DNA from 3 places in the Pararhodobacter zhoushanensis genome. Region 2 is predicted to be linked to each of the others. Evidence: riboswitches for the same ligand, from Rfam matches in the RefSeq annotation. Region 2 holds a riboswitch; each other region holds the start of a gene.

Region 1 (7,414 bases), 860 kb from region 2:
TTCTCGATCAGCGCCTTGATGGCGATGCCGATGCCAAAGACCGTGGTGTCGATCCCGGCCGAAATGAAGGCACGCACCAGCATGCCTGCGTCATCATTCGAGATCTCGCCCCGGTGTACGGCGCTGTAGATTTCCTCGCCGAACCCGCCGGGAAGCAGGTTTTCCTCGGCCATCTGTGCCGCGACATATTCAAACGTACCTTGCTCTTCCACGATCTTGCGGGCGGCGTGGTACAGGTCGTTCTTTGGCCCCATCGCGTTGAAATTCAACGTGGAATAGGGCATCAGATGGTGCCGCCCCGAGGGCTGCAGGCCTGCTGCATCCGGCAAAACCTTGAACGGGAAAGCAAAGGCCAGATCGCTGGCCAGATCGACCGTGTCGTGCTCCAGCAGGGCATCGACCATGCGGTCAGCCTCGGCGCGGAAATCATCGGCCATCTTGCGCAAAGCGGCGGGGGACAGAACCTTGGCCAGCACTTTGCGGTTGGGGGTGTGGATGGGCGGATCGGCTTCCAGAATGACCGACGGCTTGCGCCACGGCTCTTCGGTCACGACATTGGTCAGCCCGGTGCCAAAGGCCGAGGAAAAGCGGCGCCAATCCTCGAACACTTCGCGCACCACAGCATCGTGGCCGGTGATCCAGAAGCCGTATTTGGGCACCCAGGCAACCGGACCCGCCGCGCGGATCGCTTCATCCAGAGCAATGGGATTATCCATGCTCTCGCGGCTGAACGGGTCGATATCCAGCACGGGACGATCTCGCGAATCGCTGTTGGTCATGGGGCGCTCTCCTCCGAACACGGACAGTTTAATTAGCAACGGGTTTATATTGCAAGTGACTTGTATCTTTGGAAACGATCTAGCTGGCGGCCGCACTCAGCCACAGCGCCACCGCCACCGCGCCCGGATCGGGATGGCCCAGCACCCGGTCGCCGACATAGCTGGACCGGCCCCGGCGCGGCTTCATCTGCCTTGTCGCCTCGGCCCCGCTTTCGGCAGCCTTGGCCGCCGCGCGCAGACGCTGGGACGGGGTGCCGCCAGCCGCCATCGCCCCCAGGGCAGGTGCCAGCGCATCGACCATCGTCCGGTCCCCCGGCTCAGCCCCGCCCAGATCGCACAAGGCCTTGACACCGCTGGCGAAAGCGGCAGCCAGCACCGTGCCGGCGTCACCCTCGGCAGTGTCGAGCGCATTCGCCGCCCCAAAGGCAAGGATCGCATACAGCGGCCCCGAGGTGCCCCCGGTCGAACGCCGCACCACCGCGCCGACATGCCGCCAGAACGCCGCGCCCGACAGGCCTGCCAGCGTCGCTTTCTCGGCAATCAGCGCCTCGGCCCCGCCCGCCAGCGAGCGGCCGATGTCGCCGTCGCCGACCACCTGATCCATCCGCGTCAGTTCGGGCTCGGCCTTGATCAGCGCCGCGCATCCCGCGAGCAGTGCGGCCAGCACCGCAGGCTCCCCTGCCCCGTCTGCCACCACATCTGCGACCGCAGCAGGCGCGGGAACCGTCAGCCCCTCACGCAACCCCGGCAGCATCCACGCCGGAGCCGACGCGGGCGCGTCCAGCGCCGCCAGCCGGTCGTCATCCAGCGCCATCAGCGACAGCGAGACCCCGGCCATGTCGATCGCCGTCAGGAACGTCCCCGCCCAGACGCGCGACACCTCCAGCCCCAGCCGCGAACAGGCGTTGAGCGCGTCGCCGGCGATGATGGAAACCTCCATCGGCGGGGTCGAGCCCAGATTGTTGACCAACAGCGCCACGCGGTCGCCCGCGCTGAAACGGCGGTCGGCGGCGATGGTGTCGATCATATCCTCGGCCAGATGCGCCGAGGGGCGCAGGGTGATGCGCGCCAGCCCGGATTCGCCATGGATGCCCAGCCCCATCTCGATCTCATCCGCGCCCAGTTCGAAATTCGGGGTGCCCGCGGCGGGCACGGTGCACGGGCTCAGCGCCACGCCCATCGAGCCGGTGGCCTTGACCGCCGCCTCGCCGCGCGCCTTGACCTCGGCCAGCGACAGACCGGCCTCGGCCGCAGCGCCGACGATCTTGTGCACCAGAACCGTGCCCGCGATCCCGCGCCGCCCGGCGGTCTTTTCCGCCGAACCCAGCGCCGCGTCGTCATCGACGATCAGCACTTCGGCCTCGATCCCCTCACCGCGCGCGATCTGCGCGGCCAGTCCGAAATTCAGCCGGTCGCCGGTGTAGTTCTTGACGATCAGCAGCACGCCTCCCGGCCCCGCCACCGCGCGGATCGCCGTCAGCACGGCGTCGGTCGAGGGCGAAGCGAACACGTCGCCCGCCACCGCCGCTGTCAGCATCCCCGCGCCGACATAGCCCGCATGCGCCGGCTCATGACCCGAGCCACCGCCGGAGATCAGCGCAACCTTGCCCGCCGCTTTCACCGCGTCCAGATCGGCGCGCACCACGATGGTGGTGCCTTCGATCAGGCGCAGGCCGTTCGATGTGGCAACCAGACCCGCCAGCGCCTGTGGAACGACATCTTTCACGTCATTGATGAGCTTTTTCAACGTGCCCTCCCTCGTGGTTTGCAATTAAACGTAGTCACCGCTAAAGACCTCTGAACGCAGGAGACGCCGGATGCCCGAGACCGACATCATCACCGACCGCGATCTGTCGGTTACGGCCCAGCGCTATGCGCCCTATTACCTGTCCGTCCTGAACAACAGCCTGTCCTGGGGCGCCTCGCAGCTCTACCTTGAGATCTTCGGCATCGGTCTGAACGAATGGCGTGTGCTCTCCGCCCTGCGCAACGAGCCGGGCATTCAGGCCATGCGCATCGTCGAGATGGTCGCGATGAACAAATCCATCGTCAGCCGGTCGAGCCGCCATCTGGAAGAGATGGGCCATGCCGTCGCGCGACTGGTGGATCGCAAGCGGCTGTTGTGGCTGACCCCCTCGGGCGCGGCGCTGCACGACCGCATCATCGCCATCGCGCTGCGGCGCGAGGCCGCGCTGCTGGACGGGTTCAACGAGGCCGAACTGGACACGCTGTTCGCGATGTTCGAGCGCATGCGCCAGAATCTGTCCAAGATCGACACCGTGGACCGCGAGGCCCTCGGGCGCTAGCGCAGCAACGGTCATTGCGACGGCGGCAGATGGACGATCACGCCGTCCAGTTCCGGCCCCAGCGCGATCTGACAGCCCAGACGGCTGCGCGCATCAACCGGGGACATCGCGCAGTCCAGCATCGCCTCTTCGATATCGGCAATCGGTTGCACCTTGTCGGCAAAGGCCGGGTCGATATGGACATGGCAGGTCGCGCACATCGCCGCCCCGCCGCATTCGCCGATCACGCCGTCAACGCCGTTCTGCACAGCGGCCTGCATGATGCTGGTGCCTTCGGACACGTCCAGTTCCGTGCGCGCGCCTGAGGCTGACACAAAGATAATCTTGACCATCGGAAACTCCTCTTCGGCACGGTTTATATTGCAACTTGTTTATAATGCAACACGTATGGTGCAAGTTTTCACGGCCCCGTCGCCAGCCAGCATTGAACCCGGGGCGCAGCCTGATATCATCCCTGTCACCGAGGGGGGCCCCGTCAGGGGGCTGAGAGTCTGACAGCATCGCACGGTACAGCGCAGTGACCCTTTGAACCTGATCCGGATCATGCCGGCGAAGGGACGGGACCGCCGCGCTCTCTCCTTTGCCGGCCTCAAAAGACGAGGCCGCCATGCTGACACCCCCCTGCCCGACCGCCCGATTGCCGCGATCCTTGCTGTCGTGGTGCGCGACGGTGACGTCCTGCTTGTGCGCCGCGCCAATCCGCCCGATGCGGGCCTTTGGGGCTTTCCCGGCGGCAAGATCGAGCGGGGCGAGACGCTGCACGATGCTGCCCTGCGCGAGTTGACCGAGGAAACCGGCGTCTCGGCCCGCGTGTTGCGCGTCTTTGGCGCGCTGGATGCGCTGGACCGGGGTGACGACGAGGCCCTGCGCCATCATTTCATCCTGATCACCGCGCTGTGCCAGTGGACGCAGGGCGAACCCGTCGCCGCAGATGACGCGCTCGACGCGCGGTGGGTCGCTCTCGACCGTCTGGCCGCGTTGCCGCTCAGCCGCGATGTCGCCACGGTCGCCGCGCAGGCGGCAGCGCTGATGGCGGAGGTCGCGCCATGATCGCCAATGTCCTGACCATCGCGGGCACCGATCCGTCCGGCGGCGCGGGAATTCAGGCCGATATCAAGGCCTTTTCGGCGCTGGGGGCCTATGCATGCTCGGTGATCACCGCCGTCGTGGCCCAGAACACGCAGGGTGTGCGGTCCTTTGTGGCGCTGGACCCGGCCTTCGTGGCCGACCAGATCGACGCGGTGCTAGAGGATGTGCGCATCGACGCGGTGAAGATCGGCATGATCGCCAACGCCGGGATTGCCGAGGCCGTGGCGGATCGTCTGCGCCATCACAAGGTGGCCAGAATCGTGCTGGATCCGGTGATGGTCGCCAAAAGCGGCCACGCGCTGCTGGACCCTGAGGCGGTGGCCGCGGTGCGCGACCGGCTGGTGCCGCTGGCGACGCTGATCACCCCGAACCTGCCCGAAGCCGCCGTGCTGCTGGGTCGCCCCGATCACTGGACAGCCGACGACATGCAGACCGCCCTGCCCGAACTTCTGGCGCTGGGATCGGACTGGGTGTTGCTGAAGGGCGGGCATCTGGCCGCAAGCAAGGAGAGCACCGACCTGCTGGCAGGCGCGGATAGCGTGACGGCTTTCGCCGCGCCCCGCATCACCACCACCAATGACCACGGCACCGGTTGCACGCTGTCTTCGGCCATTACGGCGCTGCTGCCCGGCCTCGGGATGGTCGAGAGCGTGCGGCAGGCCAAGGCCTATCTGCACGCCGCCCTCGGCGCCGCCGAGGCGCTGGACGTGGGCCACGGCCACGGGCCGGTCCACCATTTCCACGCCCTTTGGCCGTCAGGCTGACCGCCGCAATCGTCCGTCCCGCTGCGCGCGGTGAGCGGTCCGCGCGCCCGGCGATTGCTCAACCCGCACCACGAGGCGCAAAGGACCATCATGAGTCGTGGCTCGATGACAGACCCATGGCAGGTCAGCCGGACAATCCGCTCTTTGCCGAGCAAAGGGATGAGCTACCTTGAGCCCGCCAGCGCGACCGGCTGGTGCAGGTCACCGCGCGAAAGACGCGCGATGACGGTGGCACGCTGCTGTTGAAGAGCGACACCTGCCGTGCCCGGGCGCTGTCGATGGCCTGTGCCATTACGTAGCCGCAGAACACCACGCGCGGCAGCTTGGTCAGCGCGGACGGCGTGACGCAGCCTGACCCGGCCCCGCGCCTGTCCGCAGGCAGGGTTCCGCCACGCATGGCACGAAAGGAGACGGACATCCCGTCCGAACCACGCCGCAGCGGCGTGCTGGGCTGGCATGAGAACCGCCGGACCATCGGGGACCGGCGGCAGTCGGTCAGGCAAGGAAACCGGCCATCCGGCCGCGAATGATCGCCTCAGCATCGGCCACCATCCGTGACAACAAGACCGCACAGGTGGGGATATCGTGGATCAGACCCTGGATCTGTCCGGCCCAGATCAGCCCGGCATCCAGATCGCCCGTGGTCAGCGCCTGCCGCCCCTTGGCGCCTGACACCATCGGACGCACATCCTCGAACACAGCGCCGGGGCGCGTGCCGATCTCGACCACCCTGTCCGACACCGTTGTCTTGGCGACCCGTCCGGTGTTCTTGAAGCCCCGGAAGATCAGGTTGGTGTCGCGCTCGGTGTTGCTGACCAGCATCGCCTTCACGTCATCATGGATCGGTGCTTCGACCGTCGCGCAAAAGCGGGTGCCCATGTTGACCCCCTCGGCACCCAGCGCCAGCGCCGCCGCCAGCCCGCGCCCGTCACCGATCCCGCCCGAGGCCAGCATCGGCACCGTCACCTGATCGGCTGCGGCGGGGATCAGGACCAGCCCCGGCACGTCATCCTCACCGGGATGGCCCGCGCATTCGAACCCGTCGATCGAGATGATATCGACGCCCATGCGCTGCGCCGACACGGCATGCCGGACCGACGTGCATTTGTGCAGAACGGTCAGGCCATGCGACTTGAACTCTTCGACATGCTCCTGCGGCCGCGAGCCTGCGGTTTCCACGATGGTAACGCCACTGTCGATGATCGCGCGGCGATACTCGGCGTAGGGCGGCGGTGAGACCGAGGGCAACAGCGTCAGGTTCACGCCGAACGGCTTGTCGGTCATTGCGCGGCAGCGGTCGATCTCGCGGCGCAGATCGTCCGGGGTCGGTTGCGTCAGCGCGGTCAGGATGCCCAACCCGCCCGCGTTGGACACGGCCGAGGCCATCTCGGCGGTGCCGACCCACATCATGCCGCCCTGCACGATGGGATGCTGGATGCCGAGCATCTCGGTGATCTTGGTTTTCAGGGCCATTCAGAGCGCCTCCACAATCGTCACATTCGCCAGACCGCCACCTTCGCACATGGTCTGCAAGCCGTATTTCTTGCCCCGCTTGTGCAGCGCGTTGACCAGCGTGGTCATCAGCCGCGCGCCGGACGCACCCAGCGGGTGCCCCAGCGCGATGGCCCCGCCGTTGACGTTCAGCTGTGCCGGATCAGCGTCAAGCATCTTGAGCCAGGCCATCGGCACCGGGGCGAAGGCCTCGTTGACCTCGTAAAGGTCGATGTCGTCGATGCTCAGACCCGCGCGCCTGAGGGCCTTGATCGTTGCCGGGATCGGCTCTTCGAGCATGATCACCGGATCACCGCCGGTGACGGTCATGGTCACGATCCGCGCCCTTGGCGTCAGGTTGTAGCGTTTGAGCGCAGCTTCCGACACCACCAGCACCCCCGCCGCCCCGTCGCAGATCTGCGAGGCATTGGCGGCGGTGATCATGCCGCCTTCCTCAAGCAGCCTGACCGCGCCGATCGACTCGAGCGAGGCGTCGGCGCGGATCCCCTCGTCGCGGCTGTGCATCCCGCCGTCGATGGCCAGCGGCACGATCTCGTCGGCAAAGGCCCCGGCGTCGGTCGCGGCAGCAGCACGGCGGTGGCTTTCCAGCGCGAAGGCGTCAAGCTGCGCGCGGTCAAACCCGTGCTTCTGCGCGATCATCTCCGCCCCCTTGAACTGGCTGAAATCGCGGGTGCCAAAGCGTTTGGCGATCCGGTCGCTGAACGGGCCGATGCCAAGCCCCTCTTTGCTGTGCAAGGTCAGGTTCGAGAACATCGGCACACGGGTCATGGATTCCACGCCCATCGCGATCACCACATCCTGCGTGCCCGACATCACGGCCTGCGCCGCAAACTGGACCGCCTGCTGGGACGAGCCGCACTGGCGGTCAATCGTCACGGCCGGGACGCTTTCGGGCAGGCCCGAGGCCAGCACGCAGTTGCGGCCAAAGGCAAAGGCCTGCTCGCCAGCCTGCGTCACGCAGCCG
Region 2 (7,414 bases):
AAACGCGGCATCGGCGACGATCACCGAGAAGATCGCCATCACCACGGCTTTCGAGGTCATCTGCCCCAGCGATTCCGCGTTGCTTTGCACCTGCATGCCCGACCGGCAGCCGATCACGCCGATGATCAGCGCAAAGACCGGGGCCTTGATCACACCGGCCAGAAAATGGCTGACATCCGTGCCTTCGACCAGCCGGGTCCGGAACATGGCAGGCGAGATGCCCAGCTCGACCCATGCCATCAGCGCGCCGCCGAATAGCCCGGCGATATCGGCGATCAGGCCAAGGATCGGCAGCATCAGCAACAGCGCCAGAATGCGCGGCACGAACAGCGTCATGCCGGGGTCCAGCCCCAGCGTGCGCATCGCGTCGATCTCTTCGCGCATCTTCATCGAGCCGATGGCGGCGGTGAAGGCCGAGGCCGTGCGACCGGCCACGATGATCGAGGTCAGCAGAATGCCCAGCTCGCGCAGGATGGACACGGCGATCAGGTCGACGACAAACACCTCGGCCCCGAACTGCCGCAGCTGCGAGGCACCCTGAAACGCCAGAACCACGCCGATCAGAAACGCCATGAGGGCGACGATGGGAACCGCCTTGAGCCCGACTTCTTCGCAATGATGCACCAGTGCCGTCAGGCGGAATTCACGCGGGTGGCGGAAGGCGCGGGCAAGCCGCGCCAGAAACATGCCGAAATACCCCAACAGGCTGAGCAGCAGGCTGACGCCGCCAACCACCGCCGCGCCGATCCCGGCAACCAGATCGGCAAGGGTCTTGCGCTCGGCGCTCGCGGCCTCGGGGTGTGGCATCGCTTTTTCGACGCTGTCGAGAAAGCTCTGGGCTTCGGGCGCAAGGCCGCGAACCTCGAACCCGGCACCGCGCGCGGTGATCTTTTCCCTGAGCGTCGTCACGAGCCATGCACCGGCTGTGTCCAGCCGCGTGACCTGCGTCAGATCGAGCGACACATCCGGCCCTTCGGGAAGGTTGGCAAGCTGCGTCTGGACCGCGCTGAGCGAATAGATCGTGACCTGCCCGCGGATTGCCACCGTGGTGGACGCAGGCTCGGCGACGACAGTAATCTCGGGGGCAAGGTCTGGCGGCACCGTCATGAACTCCGTTCAAGCGCATTTTGCTTGAGGTTACAAGGATAGCGCGGCTGATCTGATAGAACAGAGCCCGGCGAGAGAGTAAAGCCAAGGTGCACCACCCCTTGGACAGATTGTGATCGCCATGCCTGCAACTGCGGCATTGTGTGCGGGGCGACTTGTCGGCACCATAGGCGAAAATGAAAAAATGGTGGGCAGAGTGATGCAGATGAACAGACGCCTCTTTGGTCTGGGGCTGGGCAGCCTTGGGTTGGCGGCTTGCTCGCGGTCGGTGACAGCGCGCATGAGTACGGCCGAACCAGAGGGCCTTCCCGCCGACCTTTTGCCCGCGTCCAACCGGGCCTATGACGCCTGGGTGGTGTCGTTCCGTGAGCGGGCGATGGGGCAGGGGATCACCAGCGCCACCCTGAACACGGCGTTTCAGGGGGCAGGCTTTTTGCCCGGCGTGGTGACGCGCGATCAGAACCAGACCGAATTCCGCCGCACGCTTGAGGATTACCTCGCCATCGCCGCCTCGGATGAACGGGTCGAGAAGGGCCGCGCCGCCTATGCCCGCCATCGCCGGACGCTGTTTGCGATCGAAGAGAATACCGGCGTCGATGCCAAGATCGTCACGGCAATCTGGGGGCTGGAAAGCTATTACGGCGAACGTCAGGGGCTGATCCCGGTGATCTCGGCCACCTCGACGCTGGCGTTTGAGGGAAGACGTGGGCGGTATTTCGAGCGCGAGCTTATTGCCGCGCTCAGGATCGTGCAGAACGGCGACATTCAGGCCAGCCGGATGACCGGCAGTTGGGCCGGGGCGATGGGGCACACGCAGTGCATGCCCACGGTCTTTCAGGAATACGCGGTGGATTTCACCGGCGACGGCCGGCGCGACATCTGGTCCGAGGATCCCTCGGACGCCTTGGCGACGACAGCGGCCTATCTGGAACGTCACGGCTGGGTCCGGGGCATGAGCTGGGGACGCGAGCTGGTCAGCGGATCGCCCAGCGGCACGGTGATCCAACCGCAGGCGGGTGGGCCGCAGTTCGACACCACGCGCAATTTCCGGGTGATCAAGCGCTATAACCCGTCGGAAGCCTATGCGCTGGGGGTCGGGCATCTGGCCGACCGGATCGGCGGCGCCGGGCCGCTGCGTGGCAGCTTCCCGCCCGATGCCAATGGCCTGACCAAGAACGACCGCATCGCCCTGCAAGAGCGCCTCACCGCGCGCGGCTTCGACACGCAGGGCGCGGACGGCGTGATCGGGTCGAACACCGAAAGCGCGATCAGCGCCTATCAGGCCAGCCGTGGCTTGCCGGTCACCGGAACCCCGTCACAAGCGCTGCTGCAAAGCCTGCGCTGAGGGGAGAAAACCACAGCGGGACAAAACCCCGCCTGCCAACCAGAAGGGAATGACCATGCGCCTTGTCTCAGCCAGTTTCCTGCTGCTCTGCGGCTCGGCCTTGGCCGCCCATGCCCAGCAAGCCGCCGATACCGTGGCCCCGGAAGCGGCGACCTCTGCCGGGGTCTGGGCGCTTGGCGAGGCGTCGCAGGCCGCGCTGGCAACACGGGATGCGGGGCTGCCGGTGACAGCCGAGCACTGGATGGTCGCCGTCGCCAATCCGCTGGCGGCTGAGGCCGGGGCAGGCGTCCTGGCCGCCGGTGGTACGGCGGCCGATGCGATGGTGGCGGTGCAGACGGTGCTCGGACTGGTCGAGCCGCAAAGCTCGGGGCTGGGCGGCGGCGCGTTTCTGGTCTGGTATGATGCGCAAACCGGCGCACTGACCACGCTCGACGGGCGCGAACGCGCGCCGCTTGCCGCCGATCCGACGCTGTTTCAGGTCGATGGCGCGGCCATGGGGTTCTGGGATGCGGTGGTCGGCGGGCGCTCGGTCGGTGTGCCGGGCACGCCCGCGCTGATGCAGATGGCGCATGACCGTTGGGGACGGGCCGACTGGTCGGATCTGTTCACGCCCGCGATCACGCTGGCCGAGGACGGCTTTGCCGTCTCGCCGCGCATGGCCGAGTCCATTGCCGCCGATGCCGAACGCCTGTCGCGCTTTGCCCCGACCGCTGATTATTTCCTGCCCGGCGGGGTGCCGCTTGCGGCAGGCGCGATGCTGACCAACCCGGCCTATGCCGCGACCCTTCGGGCTTTGGCGGCTCAGGGTGCTGGCGTCTTCTATCACGGTGACATCGCGCAAGGCATTGTCGATACAGTGCAAAACGCGCCGGGCAATCCGGGTCGGCTGGCGATGATCGACCTCGCCGCCTATGAGGCGGTCGAACGGCCCGCCGTTTGCGCTGCGTATCGCAGCTATGAGGTCTGCGGCATGGGGCCGCCCTCGTCGGGGGCGCTGACCGTCGGGCAGATCCTCGGACAGCTCAGCCATTTTGATCTGGCCGCGATGGGCCCGGGCGATCCGCAGACCTGGCGGTTGATCGGCGATGCCTCGCGTCAGGCCTTCGCCGACCGGGAACGCTATATGGCCGACCCCGATTATGTGCCGGTGCCGACCGCTGGGCTTGTCGATCCTGCCTATCTGTCGTCGCGGGCCGAGGCGTTGCGGGGTGATCGGGCGTTGGAGAGCGTCGAGGCCGGAATGCCGGTGTTCGAGCACGCGCTGAACTGGGCGGATAACGTGCCGATCGAAATGCCTGCCACCAGCCATATCTCCATCGTTGATGCCTATGGCAACGCGCTGTCGATGACGACCACCATCGAGAACGGCTTCGGCTCTCGCCTGATGGCGCCGGGCGGGTTTTTGCTCAACAACGAGCTGACGGATTTCTCGTTCCGCAGCCATGACAACGGCGTGCCGATTGCCAACCGGGTCGAGCCGGGCAAGCGGCCCCGGTCGTCGATGGCGCCAACCATCGTGATGCAGGACGGCGCACCGGTTCTGGTCATCGGCTCGCCGGGCGGCAGCCAGATCATCGGCTACGTCGCGCAGGCGATCATCGGGTTTCTGGATTGGAATATGAACGTGCAGGAAGCCGTCGACATGGCGCATGCGGTGAACCGCTTTGGCCGCTATGATCTGGAAGAAGGCACCGTCGCGGCAGATTTTGCCGGTGCGCTGAGCGAGCTTGGTTACGCGGTGCAGGTGGGGGCGATGACCTCTGGCCTGCAGGCAATCGAGATCACGCCCGACGGTCTGTCGGGCGGCGCGGACCGCCGCCGCGAGGGGATCGCGCTGGGAGGATAGCGGCGCGCACCACGCGACTCTGGCGTGCTTTTGTGCGCCTGAATCTTTCCTAATGCCATGAAAAACAAAAGGTAAATCTGCTTCTGTGGCGGGAAGACGCATGACCCTGCCAAGACCGCACACGGCACATTGACAAGCCTTGGGCCTTTGGCGCAGGTTGGGCGCACTCACCCGGGGGGTCTCGACAAGAGGCTGAGATACTGATCGTGCCGCAAGGCGCAGCGCAGTGACCCGATGAACCTGATCCAGTTCATACTGGCGTAGGGATGGTGCACCGGCTGCGCGGCTCTTGCCGATACGTCACAGGCGTATTCCGTTCAGCCTTTCTCCATTCGACGCGGAACTGGGTCTCCAACGCTTTGAGCACTGGAGGCTCTGACCGATGAAAGACCTTACCCCCCGCGTGACGACGGGTCCGCTGCCCGCATCGCGCCGCGTCTGGCACGCGGGCGTTCTTCACCCGCAGATCCGCGTCCCGATGCGCGAGATTGACCTGCACCCCAGCGCGGGCGAACCACCCGTGACGGTCTATGACAGCTCGGGCCCCTATACCGATCCGGCGTTGGACATTGCGATTGATGGGGGTCTTGCGCGCATCCGGGAGGCTTGGGTCGCCGCGCGCGGCGATACCGAAAGCTATGAGGGCCGCCATGTCCGGCCTGAGGATAACGGCTTGGCTGAGGGCGCGCGGCTGGTGCCCGAATTCCCCGTCCGCCACGCCCCGCGCCGGGCGACCGGGGGCCGGTCTGTCACCCAGATCGCCTATGCCCGCGCCGGGATCGTCACGCCTGAGATGGAGTTCGTCGCGATCCGCGAGAATATGGGCCGCAAGGCGGCCAAACAGGCGCTGCTGCGCGATGGCGAGAGCTTCGGCGCTGACATCCCCGATTACATCACGCCTGAATTCGTGCGGGACGAAGTGGCGCGGGGCCGGGCGATCATCCCGGCCAACATCAACCACCCCGAGGCCGAGCCGATGGCCATCGGGCGCAATTTTCTGGTCAAGATCAACGCCAATATCGGCAACTCTGCCGTCACCTCGTCGATGGAGGAGGAGGTCGAAAAGATGGTCTGGGCCACCCGCTGGGGGGCCGATACCGTCATGGACCTGTCGACGGGCCGCAACATCCACAACATCCGCGACTGGATCCTGCGCAACAGCCCCGTGCCTATCGGCACCGTGCCGCTCTATCAGGCGCTGGAAAAGGTGAACGGCATTGCCGAGGATCTGACGTGGGAGGTGTACCGCGACACGCTGATCGAGCAGGCCGAGCAGGGGGTGGATTATTTCACCATCCACGCCGGTGTGCGCCTGCACATGATCCCGATGACGGTGAACCGGGTGACCGGGATCGTCAGCCGCGGCGGCTCGATCATGGCCAAATGGTGCCTGCACCACCACCGCGAGAGCTTTCTGTACGAGCATTTCGACGAGATCTGCGACATCGCGCGGGCCTATGACGTGTCGTTCAGCCTTGGCGACGGGCTGCGCCCCGGTTCCATCGCCGATGCCAATGATCAGGCGCAATTCGCCGAGCTGGAGACGCTGGGCGAGTTGACGCAGATTGCCTGGGCCAAAGACTGTCAGGTGATGATCGAAGGCCCCGGCCATGTGCCGATGCACAAGATCAAGGCCAATATGGACAAGCAGCTTGCGGTCTGCGGCGAGGCGCCGTTCTACACCCTCGGGCCGCTGACCACCGATATCGCGCCGGGCTATGACCACATCACCAGCGGTATTGGTGCTGCGATGATCGGCTGGTTCGGCTGTGCCATGCTGTGCTACGTCACGCCCAAGGAACATCTGGGCCTGCCCGACCGCGACGACGTGAAAACCGGCGTGATCACCTACAAGATCGCCGCCCACGCAGCCGATCTGGCCAAAGGCCACCCCGCCGCGCAGATCCGCGACGACGCGCTGAGCCGCGCGCGGTTCGAGTTCCGCTGGGAGGATCAGTTCAACCTGTCGCTCGACCCCGATACCGCGCGCTCGATGCATGACGAGACCCTGCCGAAAGAGGCGCACAAGACCGCGCATTTCTGCTCGATGTGCGGGCCGAAGTTCTGCTCGATGCGCATTTCTCACGACATCCGCGCCGAGGCGCAAAAAGAAGGCATGGCCAGAATGGCCGAGAAATTCCGCGCAGGCGGGGATCTGTATATGCCGCTGGAGGACACGAAATGAGCCAATCACCCGGAACCCTGCTGGCCGCCCTGCGTGCCGAACCGCCGCTGGTGCAATGCATCACCAATTATGTCGCGATGAACATCGCCGCCAATGTACTGCTGGCGGCGGGGGCGTCGCCGGCGATGGTCTCGGACGCCGAGGAAGCGGGCGAGTTCGCGCAGATCGCGGGGGCGTTGACGGTGAACATCGGCACGCTGTCGATGCCCTTTGTCGACGGGATGCGCGCCGCGATTGGTGGCGCACAGCAGGCCAAGCGGCCTTGGGTGCTGGACCCGGTCGCCTGTCAGGCCACCGCCCTGCGCCGCCGGGTTGCCGCCGAGCTGGTGGCGCTGCGGCCGACGATCATCCGCGGCAATGCCTCGGAAATCCTGTCGCTGGTGGGTGAGGCCAGCCGGGGGCAGGGCGTCGATGGCCGCGATGCCGTCGCTGCCGCCGAGGACGGCGCGCGCAGGCTGGCACAGCAGACCGGCGGCGTGGTGGCCGTCACGGGCGCGGTGGACTTTGTGACGGACGGCACCCGCGCTGTTCGGATCAAAGGCGGCTCGCTGTGGATGCCAATGAACACGGCGCTGGGGTGTTCGCTGACCGGCCTGTGCGGGGCCTATGCGGCGCGGGCAGCCGATCCGTTTGACGCGACCGTCGCGGCGCTGGCGCATTTCGCCGTCGCCGGGCAGCGGGCGCATCCGGGTGCGCAGGGGCCGGGCAGCTTTGCGCCTCGGTTCCTCGATGCGCTGCACGCGGTGACGCCCGAGGCGCTGGACGCCGAGGCGGTGATCCACAGCGCCGAGGATGTCGCGGCGTGAAAGCGTTCGATCTATCCGTCTATCTCGTGCTCGATCCCGGCCTTTGCGCCGGGGTCGGCATGGTCGAAACCGCCCGCCGTGCTGTGGCGGGCGGGGTGACGATGGTGCAGCTGCGCGACAAGCGG
Region 3 (7,414 bases), 2.4 Mb from region 2:
CGCCATCGTGGTGTTCCCGGTCTATGTGGCGCTGATCGCCTCGACCCACGCGCCGGGCACCTTCCTGCAGGGCGTCATGCCGTTGCTGCCCGGCAGCCACGCGATCGAGAACTATTCGACCGTGATCTTCGAGGGGCGCTCGAACGCCGGTGCGCCGCCTATTGGCCTGATGCTGTGGAACAGCTTCGTCATGGCGATGATGATCGCGGTGGGCAAGATTGCGATCTCGCTGCTCTCGGCCTTCGCCATCGTCTATTTCCGCTTCCGGTTCCGCATCTTCTTCTTCTGGATCATCTTCATCACCCTGATGCTGCCGGTCGAGGTGCGCATCGTGCCGACCTATCAGGTTGTCGCCAATCTGGGGATGCTCAACAGCTACTGGGGCCTGTCGATCCCGCTGATCGCCTCGGCCACGGCGACCTTCCTGTTCCGGCAGTTCTTCATGACCGTGCCCGAGGAAATGCTGGAAGCCGCGCGCGTTGATGGTGCCGGGCCGCTCAAGTTCTTCAAGGACATCCTGCTGCCCCTGTCGGTCACCAACATCGCCGCGATGTTTGTGATCATGTTCATCTATGGCTGGAACCAGTACCTCTGGCCGCTTCTGGTGACCAATGACGAGGCTTATTACACCGTCGTCATGGGCATTCAGCGCATGGTGACCGGAGCCGACAGCGAGCCCCTGTGGCATCTGGTGATGGCCACCGTCGTGCTGGCCGCGCTGCCGCCTATCCTGGTGATTTTGTTCATGCAACGGCTCTTTGTGAAGGGCCTGACCGAGACGGAGAAGTAATATGGCCCGCATCGTGCTTGATGGCCTGTCCAAGGTCTATCCCGGCGGCGTCCAGGCGGTGAGCGACGTCAGCCTCGACATCGCCGATGGCGAGATGATCGTGCTCGTCGGCCCCTCGGGCTGCGGCAAGTCCACGCTGCTGCGCATGGTCGCCGGGCTGGAGACGATCACCGGCGGGACTCTGACCATCGGCGACCGTGTGGTGAACGGTCTGGAGCCCGCGCAGCGTGACATCGCCATGGTGTTCCAGAACTACGCGCTCTACCCGCATATGACGGTTTACAACAACCTCGCCTACGGGCTGCGCAATCAGGGCGTGGACAAGGCCGAGATCGAGCGCCGGGTGCAGGAAGCAGCCGCGATGCTGCAGATCGGCGAGTATCTCGACCGCAAGCCGCGCAATCTGTCGGGCGGCCAGCGTCAGCGCGTGGCCATGGGGCGGGCGCTGGTGCGCGAACCGGCGGCGTTCCTGTTCGACGAGCCGCTGTCGAACCTCGACGCCAAGCTGCGCGTGCAGATGCGGGTTGAGATCCGGCAGTTGCAGAAACGGCTCAAGACCACCTCGCTCTATGTGACGCATGACCAGCTGGAAGCGCTGACCATGGCCGACCGGCTGGTGGTGCTGAACGGCGGCAAGATCGAGCAGGTCGGCACGCCGATGGAGCTGTACTCGCGCCCCGCGACGGTGTTTGTCGCCGGGTTCATCGGCTCTCCGGCGATGAACATGATCGACATGGCCTATCTGCGCGATAGCGGCATCGCCCCTCAGGCGCTGCCTTCGGGCACCGACCTGATCGGCGTGCGCCCGGACGAGCTGCTGCTGACCCCGCCCGCAGAGCCGCATCTGGCGCTGAACGGCACGGTGGTACTGCTGGAACCGGCCGGGGCCGAGAGCCACATCTACGTCACACTGGGCGGCAGCGACCAGCCGATCACCGTGCGTCTCTCTGGCCTGCCTGCCGTGACCGAAGGCGCGCCGATCACGCTTTATGCCGCGCTGGACGGGCTGCACCCGTTCAACAGCGCCAGCGGTCGGCGCACAGGGTGAGCGGGCAGGGGGGCCTCGGCCCCCCTCTGGCCGTTCCGGCCATTCACCCCCGAGGATATTTGAAGAGCAAAGAGGGGCGTTAAGCTTTCGTTAACCGCGCCTCATTTTCTGTCTGAAAATATCCTCCGGGAGCGTCCGGGAGGGTGGAAAACCCTCCCGGTTCCACAGCGCCGTTCAGAACACCGCTGCGACCTCGTACATCACCGGCTCGAAATGCGTGCACAGCGCCGCGATCTTGCGGTTGCGCTCGCGCATCTCGGTGGTGCGCAGCATGGCCTGAAAGTCGCCACGCTTTTCCCAGCGCGAATAGGTCGAGATCCGCGTCTGCGCGTCATTCACATGCAGCGCGCCGCCCAGAAATCCGGGCTGGTGGCGGATCACCGCCTCATAGGCGTCATTCAGCGCGTCAAGCACGTCGCTGCAGGTGCCGGGGGTCATCTCGAAGGTGGTGATGACGGTCTGGCCGTCGAAGTCCGGTGTGATGGCGATGGGCATGAAGAGCCTCCCTTTGCTGCGGTCATGGTGCCCCCTTGCGGTCGCTCTGCAAAGCTCTATCTTGCCCGCTACCTCGGGGTGCCGGCGCAATCCGGCTGAGATGTGGGCAACCACGGACCCGTTGAACCTGAACCGGTTAGGACCGGCGGAGGGAAGGTGACAGGATGATCCTCCACCCCGACCCTGCCCGTCGCAATGGAGGAATGATCATGACCCATCCGACCTTTGCCACGGGATTGCTTGCGGCTTGTGCGCTGGCAGTTCCCCTGATGGCAAACGCCCAGACACCCCAACTGCGGGTGCTCACCTATGACAGTTTCATCGCTGACTGGGGCCCCGGCCCGCAGATCGAGGCCGCGTTCGAGGCGACCTGCGGCTGCGATCTGGTGTTCGAGGCCGCCGGTGACGCCGCCGCGATGCTGGCGCGGCTGATGCTGGAGGGCGCGCGCAGCGACACCGACGTGGTTCTGGGGCTGGACACCAACCTGACCGCTGCCGCTGCCGAAGCCGGCCTGATCGCGCCGCATGGTCTGTCGCCGCAGCTGGATCTGCCGGTTGCCTGGGACGATCCCCTGTTCGTGCCCTTCGACTGGAGCTGGTTCGCCTTCGTCTATGACACCACCCGCGTCGCGACCCCGCCGCGCAGCTTTGCCGATCTGATCGACAGCGATCTGAGCGTGGTGATTCAGGACCCGCGTTCCTCGACCCCCGGTCTGGGCCTGCTGATGTGGGTCAAGGCGCTGTACGGCGATCAGGCCGGGGCGATCTGGCAGGGCCTCGCCCCGCGCATCCTGACCGTCACGCCGGGCTGGTCCGAGGCTTACGGCCTGTTCCTTGAGGGCGAGGCCGACATGGTGCTGAGCTATACCACCTCACCCGCCTATCACATCATCGCCGAGGGCGATGACACCAAGGCCGCCGCGCTGTTCGACGAGGGCCATTACATGCAGGTCGAGGTCGGCGGCGTTGTCGCGGGGACCGATCAGCCCGAACTGGCGGCGCAGTTTCTGGACTTCATGACCTCGGACGCCGCGCAGGCGCTGATCCCCGAAACCAACTGGATGTACCCTGCCGTGATGCCCGAGGGCGGTCTGGCCGAGGGGTTCGCGGCACTGCCGCGGCCCGAGGTGTCGATCCTGCTGCCCGCGGACGCGGCGCAGGCCTTGCGGGATCCCGCCCTTGCCGAGTGGCGGGATGCGCTGGCGCAGTGAGCCCTTCTGGTTGATCGGGGCCGCCGCGCTGGTCGCGGCGGTCCTTGTCGTGCTGAACCTTGGCGCTTTGGGTGCCGTGGTCTGGCGGGCCGAGGGCAGCGCCAGCTTGAGCAGCGCCGACTGGTCTGCGCTGCGCTTTACCGTGGTGCAGGCGGCGGTGTCGGCGCTGGTCTCGGTCGCGCTGGCGATCCCGGTGGCGCGCGCGCTGGCGCGGCGGCGCTTTGCCGGGCGCGGGGTGCTGATCGTGCTGATGGGCGCGCCGTTCATTCTGCCGGTGCTGGTGGCGGTGATCGGCCTGCTGGCCGTGCTGGGCCGCAACGGCATCGTCAACGAGGCACTGGTCTGGCTGGGTCTGCCGCGTTTCAGCATCTACGGCTTTCACGGCGTCATTCTGGCGCATGTGTTCTTCAACCTGCCGCTGTCGGTGCGCCTGCTGTTGCAGGGCTGGGCGCGGATCCCGGGAGAGCATCTGCGGCTGTCCTCGGCACTGGGGTTCGGCGCGGTCGCGCGGTGGCGGCATATCGAGGGGCCGATGCTGGCCCGCGTGGTGCCCGGCGCGCTGGCGGTGGTGTTTCTGATCTGCCTGACCTCGTTCGCGGTGGCGTTGACGCTGGGCGGCGGCCCGCGCGCGACGACGCTGGAGCTGGCGATTTACCAGGCCTTCCGTTTCGATTTCGATCTGGGGCGCGCGGCGCTGTTGGCGGCGGTGCAGGCGGGCGTCGGGTTGGCCGCGCTGCTGGCGCTGGCGCGGTTCACGCTGCCTGAGGGGGCGAGCACCGGCATGGACCGGGTGGCACCTGCGCCGCCCGGCGGGCTGGCCAAGGGGCTGGACGCGCTGGCGATTGCGCTGGCGGCGGCGTTCCTGCTCGCGCCGCTGGCGATGGTGGTGATCAAGGGGCTGCCTGCGGTGGTCGGTCTGCCTGCGGTGGTCTGGTGGGCCACGCTGCGGTCGCTGTTGGTGGCGGGGCTGTCGGTGGTGCTGCTGGCGGTGTTTGCGGCGACATTGACGGCGGCGTCGCTGTATCGCAAAGCGCCTGAGGCGTTGGGGATGGCGGCGCTGATCTCATCGCCGCTGGTCATCGGCACCGGGCTGTTCGTGTTGGCGAACCCGTGGATCGACCCGGCGCGGCTGGCGCTGCCGGTGACGGCACTGGTCAATGCGGCGATGGCGCTGCCCTTTGCCCTGCGCGCGCTGGTGCCTGCCGCGCGGCGGGCCGAGGCGGATTTCGCGCGGCTCTCGGCGGCGCTGGGGCTGAGCACGGCGGCACATTGGCGGCTGGTGCTGTGGCCGCGCCTGCGCCGCCCGGCGGGCTTTGCGCTGGGGCTGGGGGCGGCGCTGTCGCTGGGGGATCTGGGGGTGATCGTGCTGTTCGCGCAGACCGGGTCCGAGACCCTGCCCATGCAGATGCACCGGCTGATGGGGGCGTATCGCAGCGGCGAGTCGGCGGGGGCGGCGGTGCTGCTGCTGGCGCTGTCGCTGGGGGCCTTTGTGGCCGTGGAACGGATTGTCGGAGGGCGCGATGCTGGGGCTTGACGGGGTAGAGATCGTGCTGGGCAGCTTCCGCTTGGCGGCGGACCTGAGCGTGCCGCAGGGCGCGCGGATCGCCGTGATGGGGCCGTCGGGAGCGGGAAAATCGACGCTGATCGGCGCGGTAGCGGGGTTTGTGCCGCTGGCTGCCGGGGCGATCAGCTGGCAGGGCGCGCGGATTGACGGGCTGGCCCCGGCGCTGCGACCGCTGAGCATTCTGTTTCAGGACAACAACCTGCTGCCGCATCTGAGCGTCTTTGACAATGTGGCGCTGGGGGTGAACCCCAACCTGCGCCTGAGCACGGCGCAAAAGGCGGCGGTGGGGCAGGCGCTGGTCGAGACGGGGCTAAGCGGCCTTGAGGCCCGCAAACCCGCGCAGCTGTCAGGCGGGCAGGTCAGCCGGGCCGGGCTGGCGCGGGTGCTGTTGCGGGCGCGGCCGATGATCCTGCTGGACGAGCCGTTCTCGGCACTGGGGCCGGCGCTGAAACGCCAGATGCTGGATCTGGTGGCGCGGATCGCGGATGAGACGGGGGCGACGCTGCTGATGATCACCCATGACCCCGAGGATGCGCTGCGCCTGTGCGATCAGACCATCGTGGTGGCGGAGGGTCGGGCCGCGCCGCCTGCGGCCACGGGGGCGCTGCTGGCTGATCCACCGCCCGCGTTGAAGGCTTATCTGGGTTAGATCCCGCAGGTCCGGTGCAGGGCGGCACGGGCGGCGTCGCTGCCGTTGAGGCGATAGGCGGTGATGCGCTCGCCCGCGGCGTTGAGCAATTCCAGCCGGGTGCCCCAGGCGAAGGCGTCGAGCAACGCGGGATCCAGCACGTCCAACGCCACCCAAGCGCGGTCGGCGGGGCGGTAGTGTAGCGCGCGCTCGAAGCTCTGGCCGTCGATGGCGAAGCGCACGGGTTCGCTGTCCGACAGCCCCAGCCCGTCACCGTAATAGCGCGACAGGCGCAGCTGCCCGGCGGGGGCGTCGCGGGTGCACGACAGTTCGATCCTGCCCGCGTGGTTGTCGCCCTCGGCGGTGATCTGCACGCTGTCGCCCTGTTGCAGCACCAGCCACGTACCGGGCGCGACAAAGCGGAAGCTTTGTTCGCTGCCCCAGCGGCCCACGCCCTGCCATTGTGCGAGGGCGGGCAGGGGGGCGGCGAGGGCGAGAAACAGCGTAAGAACCGGGCGCAGCATCGGCAATCTCCAAAGATGACAAAAGCCTAACGGCCGCGCCAGCGCGTTTCCAGACCCGCAAAATGCAAAACGCGCCCCGGGGGGCGCATTTCACGGTTCTGTGACGGATCAGCCGATCAGCTGTTCTTGGCCGCGTCCTTGACCGGTGCCCAGAGGCGCTTGTTGGTCAGGTAGAGCAGCGAGGCCAGCAGCGCCAGGAAGATGACGCCGATAAAGCCCCACATCTTGCGCTCGACCAGTTTGGGTTCGGCGGCCCACATCAGGAAGGCAGCGACGTCTTGCGCCATTTGCTCTTCGGTGGCTTCGGTGCCGTCCGCGTATTCCAGCAGACCGTCTTCCAGCTGCGGCGGCATGGCGACGTTGCCGCCAAAGGCCGTGTTTTCATAGAAGATGGCGCCGCCCTGCTCGGTCTCTTCCCCGGTGAACCCGGTCAGGAACGAGGCGATATACTCAGGACCACCGATCCCGTGCAGCAGCTGGTTGATCCCCAGGCCATAGGGGCCGTGGAAACCGGCGCGGGCCTTGGCCATCATGCTGAGGTCCGGGGCGTTTTCCATGCTGGAGCCGGGGAAGTGGTCAGGACCGCTGGCGGCGCGGTAGCCGCCGTCGCCGTCAGGCACTTCCATCGTCGCCGCATAGGCGCGCATCACGTCGTCTTCCAGACCGAGGCCGGTCTCGTCGCTGAGCGAGCGGAAGGTGACCAGGTCCAGACCGTGGCAGGCTGCGCAGACCTCGGTATAGACCTGCAGACCGCGCTGCAGCTGCGCCCGGTCGTAGGAGCCGAAGGGCCCCTCGAACGAGAACGCAAAGTCGTGGACGTGACCCGATTCTGCGGCCAGCACGGGGGTGGACCCCAGTGCCAGCACGGTCATCGCCGAAAGGGCAAGTTTCTTGATCATGATCTTCACTCTCTTCCTTTCGCTCACTCGGCCGGGATCTGCTCAGGGGCCGGGCCGCTCTTCTTGGCCTTTGCCTTCACTTGGGCCTTGAAGTCCTGCTCGATGGTCGCCGGCGGAGTCGTCGGACGCTCAAGGACACCCAGCAGCGGCAGGATGATCAGGAAATAGCCGAACCAGTAGGCGGAACCGATCAGGGAAATATTGGTATAGATCCCTTCCGCAGGCATCGCACCGACCCACATCAGCACCACGAAG

Evidence for each region. A riboswitch is a leader RNA that binds a small molecule or an ion and turns the genes downstream of it on or off. The one in region 2 is predicted to bind thiamine pyrophosphate.
Region 1: another riboswitch for thiamine pyrophosphate. It lies ahead of OKW52_RS08710 (NUDIX hydrolase); the one in region 2 lies ahead of thiC (phosphomethylpyrimidine synthase ThiC).
Region 3: another riboswitch for thiamine pyrophosphate. It lies ahead of thiB (thiamine ABC transporter substrate binding subunit); the one in region 2 lies ahead of thiC (phosphomethylpyrimidine synthase ThiC).

What each region holds. Positions count from the first base shown of each region.
Region 1 covers NZ_JAPDFL010000001.1:1,748,284-1,755,697, reverse strand. Annotated here, with positions in the region: gene OKW52_RS08730 (cytochrome P450) at 1-779, opposite strand, end outside; gene OKW52_RS08725 (dihydroxyacetone kinase family protein) at 859-2,526, opposite strand; gene OKW52_RS08720 (MarR family winged helix-turn-helix transcriptional regulator) at 2,597-3,085, shown strand; gene OKW52_RS08715 (2Fe-2S iron-sulfur cluster-binding protein) at 3,097-3,417, opposite strand; TPP riboswitch at 3,539-3,660, shown strand; gene OKW52_RS08710 (NUDIX hydrolase) at 3,629-4,135, shown strand; gene thiD (bifunctional hydroxymethylpyrimidine kinase/phosphomethylpyrimidine kinase) at 4,132-4,938, shown strand; gene OKW52_RS08700 (NAD(P)H-dependent flavin oxidoreductase) at 5,434-6,411, opposite strand; gene OKW52_RS08695 (acetyl-CoA C-acetyltransferase) at 6,412-7,414, opposite strand, start outside.
Region 2 covers NZ_JAPDFL010000001.1:2,611,064-2,618,477, forward strand. Annotated here, with positions in the region: gene OKW52_RS13095 (ABC transporter permease) at 1-1,107, opposite strand, end outside; gene OKW52_RS13100 (lytic murein transglycosylase) at 1,307-2,452, shown strand; gene ggt (gamma-glutamyltransferase) at 2,502-4,298, shown strand; TPP riboswitch at 4,461-4,583, shown strand; gene thiC (phosphomethylpyrimidine synthase ThiC) at 4,681-6,483, shown strand; gene thiM (hydroxyethylthiazole kinase) at 6,480-7,289, shown strand; gene thiE (thiamine phosphate synthase) at 7,286-7,414, shown strand, end outside.
Region 3 covers NZ_JAPDFL010000001.1:177,480-184,893, reverse strand. Annotated here, with positions in the region: gene ugpE (sn-glycerol-3-phosphate ABC transporter permease UgpE) at 1-790, shown strand, start outside; gene ugpC (sn-glycerol-3-phosphate ABC transporter ATP-binding protein UgpC) at 792-1,838, shown strand; gene OKW52_RS00905 (antibiotic biosynthesis monooxygenase family protein) at 2,013-2,333, opposite strand; TPP riboswitch at 2,398-2,504, shown strand; gene thiB (thiamine ABC transporter substrate binding subunit) at 2,543-3,544, shown strand; gene OKW52_RS00895 (ABC transporter permease family protein) at 3,528-5,078, shown strand; gene OKW52_RS00890 (thiamine ABC transporter ATP-binding protein) at 5,065-5,757, shown strand; gene OKW52_RS00885 (hypothetical protein) at 5,754-6,260, opposite strand; gene OKW52_RS00880 (cytochrome c1) at 6,377-7,159, opposite strand; gene petB (cytochrome b) at 7,183-7,414, opposite strand, start outside.